DNA from 3 places in the Neorhizobium sp. NPDC001467 genome. Region 2 is predicted to be linked to each of the others. Evidence: riboswitches for the same ligand, from Rfam matches in the RefSeq annotation. Region 2 holds a riboswitch; each other region holds the start of a gene.
The links. A riboswitch is a leader RNA that binds a small molecule or an ion and turns the genes downstream of it on or off. The one in region 2 is predicted to bind cobalamin.

Region 1 (4,222 bases), on a different contig from region 2:
GGCCTGTTTTTTCGTGCCCGGCTCGTCGGCCCGGGACGCCTGGAAGACGGTGTGGCGGGATGCCGGAAAACACCGTTCTCCCAATGCGGGCTGGCCGGAGGCGGCGATGGCCGGCGCACTCGGCCTGGCTCTGGCCGGCCCGCGCGTCTATGGCGGCACACTCGTCCCCGACCATTTCATGGGAGCCGGCGGACGGCGCGAAGCGACCGCATCCGATATTCGCAAGGCCCTGAAACTGGCGCGGGTGGCCGATATCATGATGATTGCCCTGTTCGGCCTGCTGGCGATTGCCAGTGAGGCTATCGCGCGAGCCTGAGTAGCGCCTCAAGATCGAGGTGCTTTTCCATATGCTCGGCAAGGCGATCCAGAACCTCGTCTATTCCTGCCTCATAATCGATACCGGAAGCGTCGCCGCCAAGTCTTTGGAGCCACGCCGACCGCTGGCGATCATCGGCAAACAGGCCGTGCACATAGGTGCCGAAGACGCGGCCGTTTCGCGCAATTGCACCATCCGGCACTCCGGCAATCTGCGCGAAGGGACGTCGGCAATCGCCGCCCACCGTCTTTCCGATATGCATTTCGTAACCGACAAAGGAAATACCATCGGCACTGACGCCGGTCACGGCTTCCAGCCGCTTATCGTTGGAAAGCGTGGTGTCCACATCAAGCAGGCCAAGACCTTCAACCACCGAGGGCTCGCCTTCCATGCCATCAGGATCATGCACCGAGCGCCCCAGCATCTGGTAGCCTCCACACAGACCCAGAACATGGCCGCCGCGACGCACATGGGCGGCAAGATCGATATCGAAACCGGCAGCCTTGAACGCCGCCAGATCTGCGATCGTCGCCTTGGATCCCGGCAGAAGCACGAGATCGGCATCGCCGGGCAGCGGCTTTCCGGGACGAATACGGATCACTTCGACATCCGGCTCCGCATCCAGGGGATCGAGATCGTCGAAATTGGAAATATGCGGCAGGACCGGCACGGCGATGCGGATCTTGGCACCGCTCTTGTCGATAGCAGCCGCATCGAGCGCCAGCGCATCTTCGGCGGGCAGGCGGCGGGCTTCGGCAAAGAACGGCAGGAGGCCGATTGGCTGCCAGCCGGTATGCGCTCCGATCATCGCCATGCCATCGGCAAACAGGGCGGGATCACCGCGAAACCGGTTGACGATAAAACCGCGGATCATGGCCGCATCCTCAGGCTCTAGCACCAGCTTGGTGCCGGCGATGCTGGCGATGACGCCGCCGCGATCGATATCGCCGATCAGGATGACCGGCACGTCTGCCGCGCGGGCAAAACCCATATTGGCGATATCGTTGCGGCGCAGGTTCACTTCAGAAGCACTCCCGGCGCCTTCGACCAGCACGATATCGGCCTGGCTTTTCAAAAGTTCGAAACTTTCCGTGACGCGCGGCATCAACGATGCCTTCATGCCCTGATATTGTGATGCTTTTGCATTGCCCTGCACGCGCCCCTGCACCACGACCTGCGCGCCGACCTCGCTTTGCGGCTTCAGCAGGACCGGGTTCATATGCACCGACAGCGGCACCCTTGCCGCCCGCGCCTGCAGTGCCTGCGCCCTACCGATCTCACCGCCATCCGATGTGACGGCAGCATTGTTCGACATGTTTTGCGGCTTGAAGGGCTGCACTTTCATGCCGCGATTGGTGAGCGCACGCGCAAGACCGGCAACAAGCAGCGACTTGCCGACATCCGAGCCGGTCCCTTGAAACATCAGCGCGCGTGCAGTCATGGGTGTTCTCAGAACTCGATACCGGACTGGGCTTTCACGCCCGCCTTGAAATGGTGTTTGACCAGCGTCATTTCAGTGACCGTATCGGCGGCCTCGATCAGCGCCGGCTTGGCATTGCGGCCGGTGACGACGACGTGAAGATTTTCGCGCCGGGCCTTGAGGGACGCGATGACGGCTTCGAGATCGAGATAGTCGTAGCGCAGCGCGATGTTGAGTTCATCGAGCACAAGCAGGCCGATGGTCGGGTCGGCCATCAGTTCCTCAGCCTTCGCCCAGGCCCGTTCGGCAGCGTCGATATCGCGCTTCAGATCCTGCGTTTCCCAGGTAAAGCCCTCGCCCATCGTATGCCATTCGACGCGATCGCCAAACAGTTCCAGCGCCGGCCGCTCGCCCGTTTCCCAGGCGCCCTTGATGAACTGCACGACACCGACTCGACGCCCGTTGCCAAGCATGCGCAGGGCCAGACCGAACGCGGCGGTCGACTTGCCTTTTCCGGGGCCGGTATTGACGATGAGAAGGCCTTTTTCGATGGTCTTTTCCGCCACTTCGGCATCCTGGACCGCCTTGCGATTGGCCATCTTGCGCTGATGTCGCTCGGCTTCCTGCTGGTCGATGTCCTTCATGGTCGGCTCCTTGGGCAGCGGCTCATTTGCGCGCGGACTATAGGGGATTCGTTGCACACGGCAATGCGGCCTGTTCCATCGGGCTTCGCGCATTGACAGTGCACGCACCGACGCCTAGGGAAAGGATGACGGTCTTTTCCCGGCAACGGGAAAAGCTAAGAGGGAACGTGGTGCCGCCCGGATTTCTGGGCTCCAGACCACGGCTGCCCCCGCAACTGTAGGCGGTTAGCCCCGCACCACGCCACTGAAAGCGATTTCGGGAAGGCGGCGATAGGGCGACGATCCGCAAGCCAGGAGACCTGCCGTCACAGACAAAAATCCGGCCGGGCGGGGTGCTCCGGCAAGGATATTTTCAAGGGACGACAACCATCCGGTTATCGCGCCCGCACCCCGCATGCTAAACCACGGGGTAGATGCTTGGATTTCATTCAGCCCAACAGTAGCCAGGAAAACGAGACCGCGGCGGACAGGCCGGCGGTGACGATCTTTGTTTGCGTCAGTTGCCGCGCCAGCGAAGGGTCCATCGAAGAACCGCGTCAGGGCACGCACCTACTCAATGCGACGGTGGAAGCCGCCGCGGGGCAGGCGCCAAGCGTCACCATCAAGAGCGTCAACTGTCTTTCCAACTGCAAACGCGGCCCGAGCGCCGCGATCGCACGGCAGGACGGCTGGACCTATGTTTTTGGTCACCTCGACCTCGAAAACGCCGCCGACCTCCTCACCGGTGCCGAACTGATCGCCACCTCGGCGGACGGATTGATGCCCTGGAAAGGACGGCCCGACTGTCTGAAACGCAACATGATCGCCCGTATTCCGCCCTTCGATTTCAACGCATAGACGACGTTTAAGGAAAAGACAGATGACCGCCAATCTCGCCCGCATTCCCTGCACCGTCGTCACCGGCTTTCTCGGCGCCGGCAAAACCACGCTACTGCGCCACACGCTGCAGACCCTTGAAGGCAAGCGCCTTGCCGTCATCGTCAACGAGTTCGGCGATGTCGGCATCGACGGCGAAATTCTGAAAAGCTGCGGCATCGAAAACTGCCCGGACGACAATATCGTCGAGCTCGCAAACGGCTGCATCTGCTGCACCGTTGCTGACGACTTCGTACCGGCGATCGACAAGATCCTTGCTCTCGAGCCGAAGGTCGACCACATCCTGATCGAGACCTCCGGTCTCGCCCTGCCAAAGCCGCTGATCCAGGCCTTTCAGTGGCCGAGCGTGAAAAGCCGCGTGACGGTGGATGGTGTGGTTGCCGTGGTCGATGGCCTCGCACTGGCCGCGGGCCGGGTGGCCGATGACATGGAAGCACTGGCTGCCCAGCGTGCTCAGGACGACAGCCTGGACCATGACGATCCGGTCGAGGAAGTGTTTGAAGACCAGATCGCCTGCGCCGACCTCGTGATCCTTACCAAGGCCGACCTTCTCGACGAAAAGGGCTTGGAGATCGCCAATGCGCATGTGAGCGAACACCTGCCGCGCGCCGTGCGCATCGTACCGGCCGCTAACGGCATCATCGATCCGGCCGTATTCATCGGCCTCGACCTTGCGGTCGAGGACGATATTGAAAACCGCAAGACCCATCACGACGACGAACTCGACCACGAACACGACGATTTCGACAGCTTTGTCCTCGACGTGCCGGCGATTGCCGATCCGGCCGAGCTGACCCAGCGCATTGCCGACGTCACGGCGGCCGAAAAGGTTCTGCGCATCAAGGGCTATGTGGAAGTTTCGGGCAAGCCGATGCGGCTTCTGGTGCAGGCCGTTGGTCCGCGTGTGAACCACTATTTCGACCGCCCCTGGGGCCCAAGCGAGGAGCGTCGCTCGCGCCTCGTCAT
Region 2 (4,222 bases):
GCAGACCACGAAAATGAATGGGGATTACGCCCACGAGAAGGTTGCCAGAATAGGGGGCCCAACAGTCAGGCCGATATTCTGGATGAGGTCGCGAGAAACCCGGCAATAAAGTCGATGGTGTCGTCGCCATCCCTCAAGCCAAGATGGATGCTTTTCTGGATCCCGCTCTGACCGATGCGGACGGGACGGACGCCGAGTGTTGCGGCCTCCCGGCGCACTAGCCAGTTCGGAATAGCGCTGACCCCGCGGCCAGCTGCCACCAGTTGAAGCATCATTTCCGTGGTCTCGACATTGCGGTGGTGGCGCGGGCGGCAATTTGCGGGCACCAAAAATTGCGTGAACACATCCAGCCGTTCTGGCGCAACAGGATAGGTGAAGAGCGTCTCATCGAGCAGGTCTGCCGGTTCCGCATGGCGCTTGAGTGCCAGCGGATGATCTGCTGGCACGGCAAGCACCAGCTCGTAATCGAACACAGGGAGATAATGAATGCCGGGTGTCTCGATCGGATCCGGTGTGATCAGGATATCGATTTCGTAACCCGTCAGCGCCGCGACACCGCCGAAGGCAAATGATGTCGTCAATTCGAGGTCCACGTCCGGCCATTCCGTGAGATATGGCTTCGTGACACCCATCAGCCATTGATGGCAGGGATGGCACTCCATGCCGATCTTGAGCGAACCCCGCTGGCCGTGGCGGTAATCCGACAGGACATCTTCGGCCCGTTCGATCTGTGGCAGAACGCGCTGCGCCAACCTCACGATGTAGCGGCCGGCTTCGGTGAGACGAAGGTTGCGGCCGTCCTTTTCCCACATCGCCACGCCATAGCGTTCTTCCATCTTGCGGATCGTGTGGCTGAGAGCGGACTGGGAGACGTTCAGCCGCTCCGCCGCAGCCGTCAGGCTGCCCAGGCGGTCGACTTCACGCAGGATCGACAGATGCTGCCTGTCCAACATGGTTATGCCCGCCCGTTCTCAAAAGGAATTGCTTCTTCGGTGACGCTGTCGCGCACCGGAATCGGACGGTGGTCTTTGTCCACAGCAACCATGGTGAAATGTCCGGTCGCTGTGATGTTTCTTTCGCCCGTCAGAAGGTTCTCGGACCAGAGTTTCGTTTCGATCGACATGGAACTGCGGCCCACATGCTCGACGCGTGCCTCCGCCTCAACGATCTCACCAATCGCGATAGCTCTTGCGAAATCGATACGTTCGGATGAGGCCAGCACCACCAGCTTGCCGCAGTAGCGGGACGCTGCGACGAAAGCGGCTTTGGTCATATAGGCGATGGCTTCACCTCCGAACATCCGGCCGACGCTGTTTGCCTGATCCGGAAAGATGATCTCGACCATCGCAACAACGTCGCTCGCATCCGATCTCTCTTCAGAAAGGAGTTCGGGCAAGACATAACCTGCGGCATCCTCGCCCTCCGGTATAGCAACCATATGGAACATGCCGCGCGTACAGCTGTGCCGCTGACGGCCGACGATAGTCTCGGCCGCCATTTCGACCTCGACTGTCAGGGACCGACGGCCTGCCTTCACCGGTCGCGCCGCGAACTCGATGATATGCCCTATGCGGGCCGGTTGCTTGAAATCGATGCGCTCACAGGAGGCGGTCACGAATGGCGCCCGTCCGAACCGCGTTGCTGCGATGAAGGCAACGCGATCCATAAGCGCAAGCCCGGTTCCCCCGAAGAGGATGCCGTGGTGGTTGGTGTCTCCGGGAAAGACGATATCGATGAGGCGGGTTATCGAGCCGTGCTGAGCAAGCTTTCCTATCGTCGCGTTTTCTGTCATCGGTACTGCCATCAGGTTGCGGCAGGGAAATGACATGACGCAGAGGCGACGGTCCAGAAATGCCGTTCGCAAAAGCGGCACACCGGGACACCCCGCCCGTGGACGTTATCTATCGCGGCAGGTCTCCTGGCTTACGGGTCTTCGCTCCGGTCCGTCTTCCCGAGGCAGGCCTCAGTGACAGGTTTGGACTTTCGCTCACCGCTTACAGTTGCGGGGGCAGCTTCGGCTTCAGGCTCCGATCGAAGCCTTCACCGAATTCCCTCTTAGCTCCGATGCATTCGCGCACCGCAGAACCACGATGACACACCAATGTCGGATGCCGCCGAAACGGTCAAGGCATGGATCGTCGATCTTGTCGGCATCCGCATGCTTTCTGACCCGCGCGCATTTCGCAAAGCTTTCAAAGCAAGGAGAACGGCTTTCGAACTGCCGTAAATCATGAACGCGGCTCATGCTTCAATGAGATAAAACCATTATTTCTCGTTGCATCGCTCGGGCATAAAGCATTCAGCGCTTTTGATAATAGCCAACCCGAAGAAGGCTGGCTGAAAAAATCATACGGCGACATGTCCCGGTACCGGAAAGACAGGAACTGTTCTGCGCCGGGAATGAAGAAAGACGGACCGCGATGAACGACGATTTCAGATTTTCCATCAAGAGCATTCGTTTTGACGAGGATTACCATCCCTCGGTCAATACCCGTGCTACAACCAATTTTGCCAACCTGGCCCGCGGGGAGAACCGCCGGGAAAATCTCCGAAATGCGCTGAAGATGATCGACAACCGCTTCAACGCCCTTGCGCATTGGGACAACCCGAAAGGCGATCGATACTCTGTAGAACTCGAAATCATTTCGGTTGAGATGAGCCTTGGCGATAACGGCATCAACGATGTCTTTCCTCTGATCGAGATATTGAAAACGAGCATTATTGATCGCCAGACAAACGAGCGTATCGAAGGCATCGTTGGCAACAACTTCTCGTCCTACGTCCGGGATTACGACTTCAGCGTGGTGCTGCCCGAATACAACAAAGGACGCCCCGCATTCGGCGCGCCCGACAATTTTGGTGTGCTCCATGGAAACCTGTTCAAATGTTTCGTGAACTCGCAGTCTTACAGGGAACATTTTCATAAACCTCCGGTCATCTGCCTGAGTGCCTCAAGCAGCAAAACATATCGTCGGACTGGAAATCAGCACCCGGTATTGGGCGTCGAATATCACCAGGACGAGCTGTCGGCGACAGATCTCTACTTTCAGAAAATGGGTCTGCAGGTTCGCTTTTTCATGCCGCCCAACAGCGTTGCGCCTTTTGCGTTCTATTTCCTCGGCGATCTGCTCGACGATTACACCAATCTCGAACTCATCAGCACCATCAGCACGATGGAGACTTTTCAGAAGATTTACCGGCCCGAAATCTACAACGCTAATTCCGCGGCAGCGGCCTGTTATCGCCCGAGTCTCCAGCACCAGGACTACTCACTGACGCGTATCGTCTACGATCGCGAAGAGCGTAGCCGGCTGGCTGTCGAGCAGGGAAGGTTCGCTGAGGAGCACTTCATCAAACCGTACCAGACCGTTCTTGAGCAATGGTCTACCAGCCACTCCCATTGAAGTACTAGAAGCATAAGGTTGCCTGACATGAAGAGACTGTTGCCCACGTCAACCGCCGGCAGCTTGCCCAAACCCTCGTGGCTCGCGCAGCCCGAAAAGCTGTGGTCGCCATGGAAGTTGCAGGATGAGGAATTGGCCGAGGGCAAGCAGGATGCGCTGCGTCTGTCCCTCGACGACCAGCGACAGGCAGGTATCGACATCGTCAGCGATGGTGAGCAGACACGCCAGCATTTTGTCACGACATTCATCGAGCATCTCGGCGGGGTCGATTTCGAAAAACGCGAGACCGTCAGAATTCGGGATCGCTATGATGCGAGTGTCCCGACAGTTGTCGGCGCTGTATCTCGCCAGAAGCCCGTTTTTGTCGACGACGCCAAGTTCCTGCGTCAGCAGACCAAGCAGCCGATCAAATGGGCCTTGCCGGGTCCGATGACCATGATCGATACGCTCTTTGACGACCACTACAAGAGCCGGGAGAAGCTTGCTTGGGAGTTCGCCAAAATTCTCAATGAGGAAGCGCGGGAACTGGAAGCCGCCGGGGTCGATATCATCCAGTTCGATGAGCCCGCCTTCAACGTCTTCTTCGATGAGGTGAATGAGTGGGGTGTTGCCACCCTGGAAAGAGCGATCGAGGGGCTCAAATGCGAGACCGCCGTGCATATCTGCTACGGTTACGGCATCAAGGCCAATACGGACTGGAAAAAGACACTCGGCTCCGAATGGCGGCAATATGAGAAAAATTTTCCGCAACTGCAGAAATCCAGCATCGGCATGATCTCGCTCGAATGCCACAATTCCCATGTTCCAATGGATTTGAT
Region 3 (4,222 bases), on a different contig from region 2:
CGGACAGGTTTCCGAGCAACCAGAACATGATGCCGCGCGCCTGTTCGGCGGTAGCGGACTTGGTTACCATGAAAGAGGTGAGCGCGTTGAACATCTGCGACCCTGCGACACCGGCAAGAATGATGGCACTGCTGCCGCTGCCGGCGCGCACCGCCAGAAGGCTGACCAGAACGAAGGCGGCAAGCGCACCGGCGAGCGCTCCCATGGGCATGGTCAGCATGCCCGCCCCGAAGCCAAGAAGGGCAACTGCCACCGCTCCGGTCGATGCGCCTGCAGAGATGCCGAGAATATAGGGATCGGCGAGCGGATTGCGCAGCAGCGATTGCAGCACGGCGCCCGCAAGCGCCAGCGAAGCGCCGCAACAGGCCGCTACGACGGCTCTCGCAAGACGATAGCTCCACACGATGCCCTCATCGAGCGGTTCGAGCGGATAACCGGCACCGAACATGCGGTTGGCGACTGTCTTTACCACCACGTCGAAGGGAATGGAGGTTTCGCCGATCGCTGCTCCGGCGATCAGCGCGCCGACAATCAATGCGCCGGCGAGGAGAAGAAGCGCCGCCAGCGCGGCGCCCCTTCCCCCAAACTGTGTTGCGATCCGTTTCACCGCAGGCGACTTATCTGGCAAGGCCGGCCGCGGCAATCGCGTCGGCCAGCTTTTCCAGCCCCTCGATCGTGCGGATGGTCGGGTTCATCGCCTGGGCATCCATTTCAAAGACATGGTTTTGCTGGACGGCCGGCATCAGGCTGGCGACCGGATCGTCCTTCAGGAAGACCCGCTTGACAGCGACGTCGTCGGCAGGGAACCGGCGGCGATCCATTTTGCCGGCAACGATGATCGTCGGATTGGCCTTGGCGATCGTTTCCCAACCAACCGTCGGCCATTCCTCATCGCTTTCGATCACGTTCTTAATGCCAAGCGCCGACATGATGTAACCCGGGGCGCCATGACGGCCGGCCACATAGGGGTCGATATCGAGTTCGGCGCTCGAGAACCAGAAAACCGCCGAAAGCTTGCCATTGGCAGACGCAATCTTCTTGCGCGCTGCGTCCTCGCGCTTCTTAAGGTCGACGACGAGCTCTTCACCGCGATCCTGGACGTTGTAGATCGCTGCCAGATCGCGGATTTCCTGATAGATCAGCTCCATCGAAAAGACGCCGGTGCGCACGCCATCGCCGCCGCCGGAATTATCCTTCCCGACGCAATCGGCGGGCGACGTATAGACCGGCACGCCCAGTTCGGCGAACTGGGCGGGCGTTCCGACCACGCCTTGTGGACCGATCTGCCACTGGAACTGCGTCGTCACCAGGTCCGGCTTGCGGCCTATCACCGCCTCGAAACTCGGATCATTGTCGGCCAGACGCTCGATCTTGGCATTGGTATCCTCGAAACCTTCCAGCACCGGGCTGACCCAGAGTGCGGTGCCAACCACCTTGTCCGACAGACCAAGCAAATAGAGCACTTCGGTGACGCTCTGGCCGACAGAAACCGTGCGCGACGGCGCCTGCTTGAAGGTCAGATCAAGGCCGCAATTCTTGATCATCAGCGGATATCGGGTTTCGGCAGCCGAAGCCGCCGTCCCGAGCGGCAGAACAGCAAGCGCCGAAGCAAACAGGCCGGCGATGAGCACCGGTCGTGCGAAATGAAACATGGTCTCTCCTTGAGGGGTGTGATCGATGACGGGCGAAAAGGCGTATCAGTACGCCCGACCCACGACAGCCGACATCGACGAGCAAGGGATTAAGACCATGGAGTGCGCGAACGCGCGTGGAAGCGTCATAACGTGATCCTCTTCCGGGCATCCCCGCCCGTAACGATAGCTCTGTCCTGACGGCAGGTCTCCTGGCTCACGAACATGTCGTCCATCTGCCTTCCCATGCCGATCACGACACAGTGGCCGATACCGTTGAGGCATCGCGAGGATGGACGGTAATCCGCTTACAGTTGCGGGGGCAGCCACGGCATTGATCCCTCTCGGGGTCGCACCGTGTTCCCTATTAATTCCATTGCTTTTGGCGCCGGAAACCGTCGAGACTGATTTAGCGGGCAGATAGGCCTGCCGTCAATGCAAATCGTCTACGTTATGTAATATCATTACGTCAAGACTGCACAGGTTCTTTCTTCAGTCGACGTGAATGGACGCCAGCATGGTCGAACGCGCCGTGTGCAAATGCTGACGGCACGCTTCGCGCGCCTGTACAGGATCGCCGCTTCTCAAACCTTCGATATAAGCGAGGTGCTCGGTTAAGGCGCGGCGATTGCGATCTGCCTCGTCTTTCTTGTTCCACTGGTAGTGATAATGGAAAATCACCGACATGACGCCCTGGATATTGCCGAGGAACCGGTTGGGGACGGCGCTGTCGACCAGCTTGTGGAAACGATGGTCGAGATGAGAAAACGCGCGGTGGCTGCGATCAAAATCGGAGAGAAGGGCATGGTGTTCCGCTTCGATCAGCGACAACTGGCTCCACAGCGGATCATCCTTATCCAGCGCGACGAACCGGTCGACGGCACGGAACTCGATCAGTTCACGCATGTCGAACAGCTCGGCCACGAAATCGACGGTCAGTCCCAGCGTGCGCCAGCGGCCGTTGCTCTGGCGCTCCAGGAGGCCGAAATGGCTGAATGTGTTGAGGCAATCGCGGATGGCCGAGGTCGAGACCGCGAATTGCCGAGCGAGATCCAGCCCGTTGATAACTTGGCCAGGACTACAATCGGGCCCAACCAGCCATGCCATGAACTTGCGCTCGACCATATCGGCGAGCGGCTCGAGATCGGCATCGGCAAGATAATCGGCGTCGCTTGGCAACCGCAATTGCCTTTTTGTCCGACCGTCTATGGCGACAATGCCGCGCGCGGCCACGGCCGCGAGAACGCCACGCACCGTGGTTCGGCTGACGCCCAGACAGGCGGCCAGGGCCGGCTCCGAGGGCAGGCAGGAGCCCGGCTCTCGATCCGAGAGCATGTCGAGCAGATGGTTGTAACTGCGCTTGAAAAGAGCGTTGGTTTTCATGGACACGCGCGCTTTGGATGGACAGTATCGCTACTGTTTTTTATGCGTGATTTTTTTATATAAAAAACAGATTGCTTGCAAGCCGGTTGTCTTTTATCCCAAAAGAACAGTTCATCGCATGTCACGGGAGAGGGAACATGCCATTTGCATTACGGTGCCGCGGGACATGCCGAACCTGCTGCCGGATCGCTTCTTTCGTCAGATGGAGCGGAGAAAAGGGGCAATGACCGGCATCATCCTGCAATTCGGCACCAGCCGTTTCCTTCAGGCGCACGCGGATTTCTTCCTGCATGAGGCCAGACAGGCGGGCCAGACTGTTCTGCCTGTCATCATTGTGCAGACTTCGGGCGCGGCCGAACGCGCCGGACGGCTGGCAGCCTTTGCCGATCCGGCAGGTTTTCCTGTCGTTATCCGCGGGCTGGAAGACGGAGCCCCCATCGAGCGTACCGTGTCGGTGAAAAGCGTCGAGCGTGGCCTGTCTACGGCAGGAAACTGGGCTGAGGTCGTCGACCTGTTCTGCGAGCAGGCCGAATACGTGCTCTCCAATACCGGCGATTCCGGCTACGACATTGCGGCGGAAACAGCAGGGACGGATCTCGAGGTCCTGTCGCCGCGGCCGTCCTTCCCCGGCAAGCTTGCCCAGCTTCTGAAGGCACGGTTTGAGAGAACGGCCAAGCCGATCACGATTCTCCCTTGCGAACTCATCAACGGCAACGGCCCGGTGCTGAAAGGCATCGTTTGTGATCTCGCGCGAAAAAGCGGGGCGGATGCAGCTTTCCTGACATGGCTGGAAGAGAAGGTGATTTTCGCCAATACGCTGGTGGATCGAATCGTATCGGAACCGATCGAGCCGGTTGGCGCAGTGGCCGAACCCTACGCGCTGTGGGCTGTCGAACGTGCGCCCGGTCTCACCATGCCCTGCACACATCCGTCGATCGTGCTGACCGACAAGCTGGAGCCGTTCGAACGGTTGAAGCTGCATATCCTCAATCTCGGCCATACCACGCTTGCCGATATCTGGCTGAAGGAAGGCCGCCCGAAGGGCGAAACGGTCAAGGAAATCCTTGCCGACCCTGCCATCCGCGCGCGTCTGGATGCCGTCTACCGCGACGAAGTCGTACCTGGCTTTGCGGCGCATGGCATGGGCAAAGACGCCGAGGCCTATGTCGAAACGACGATGGGCCGTTTCCTCAATCCCTATATCGAAC

Region 1: another riboswitch for cobalamin. It lies ahead of ACQKKX_RS10605 (DUF1636 family protein); the one in region 2 lies ahead of ACQKKX_RS14855 (acyl-CoA thioesterase).
Region 3: another riboswitch for cobalamin. It lies ahead of ACQKKX_RS06590 (ABC transporter substrate-binding protein); the one in region 2 lies ahead of ACQKKX_RS14855 (acyl-CoA thioesterase).

What each region holds. Positions count from the first base shown of each region.
Region 1 is NZ_JBNNPS010000004.1:50,911-55,132, reverse strand. It holds gene cbiB (adenosylcobinamide-phosphate synthase CbiB) at 1-316, shown strand, start outside; gene ACQKKX_RS10615 (cobyric acid synthase) at 300-1,757, opposite strand; gene cobO (cob(I)yrinic acid a,c-diamide adenosyltransferase) at 1,766-2,380, opposite strand; cobalamin riboswitch at 2,493-2,701, shown strand; gene ACQKKX_RS10605 (DUF1636 family protein) at 2,858-3,217, shown strand; gene cobW (cobalamin biosynthesis protein CobW) at 3,240-4,222, shown strand, end outside.
Region 2 is NZ_JBNNPS010000007.1:24,181-28,402, forward strand. It holds gene ACQKKX_RS14850 (LysR family transcriptional regulator) at 66-953, opposite strand; gene ACQKKX_RS14855 (acyl-CoA thioesterase) at 956-1,828, opposite strand; cobalamin riboswitch at 1,892-2,104, opposite strand; gene ACQKKX_RS14860 (DUF1852 domain-containing protein) at 2,421-3,404, shown strand; gene ACQKKX_RS14865 (methionine synthase) at 3,432-4,222, shown strand, end outside.
Region 3 is NZ_JBNNPS010000002.1:388,670-392,891, reverse strand. It holds gene ACQKKX_RS06595 (FecCD family ABC transporter permease) at 1-607, opposite strand, end outside; gene ACQKKX_RS06590 (ABC transporter substrate-binding protein) at 618-1,652, opposite strand; cobalamin riboswitch at 1,817-2,046, opposite strand; gene ACQKKX_RS06585 (FCD domain-containing protein) at 2,124-3,014, opposite strand; gene ACQKKX_RS06580 (mannitol dehydrogenase family protein) at 3,238-4,222, shown strand, end outside.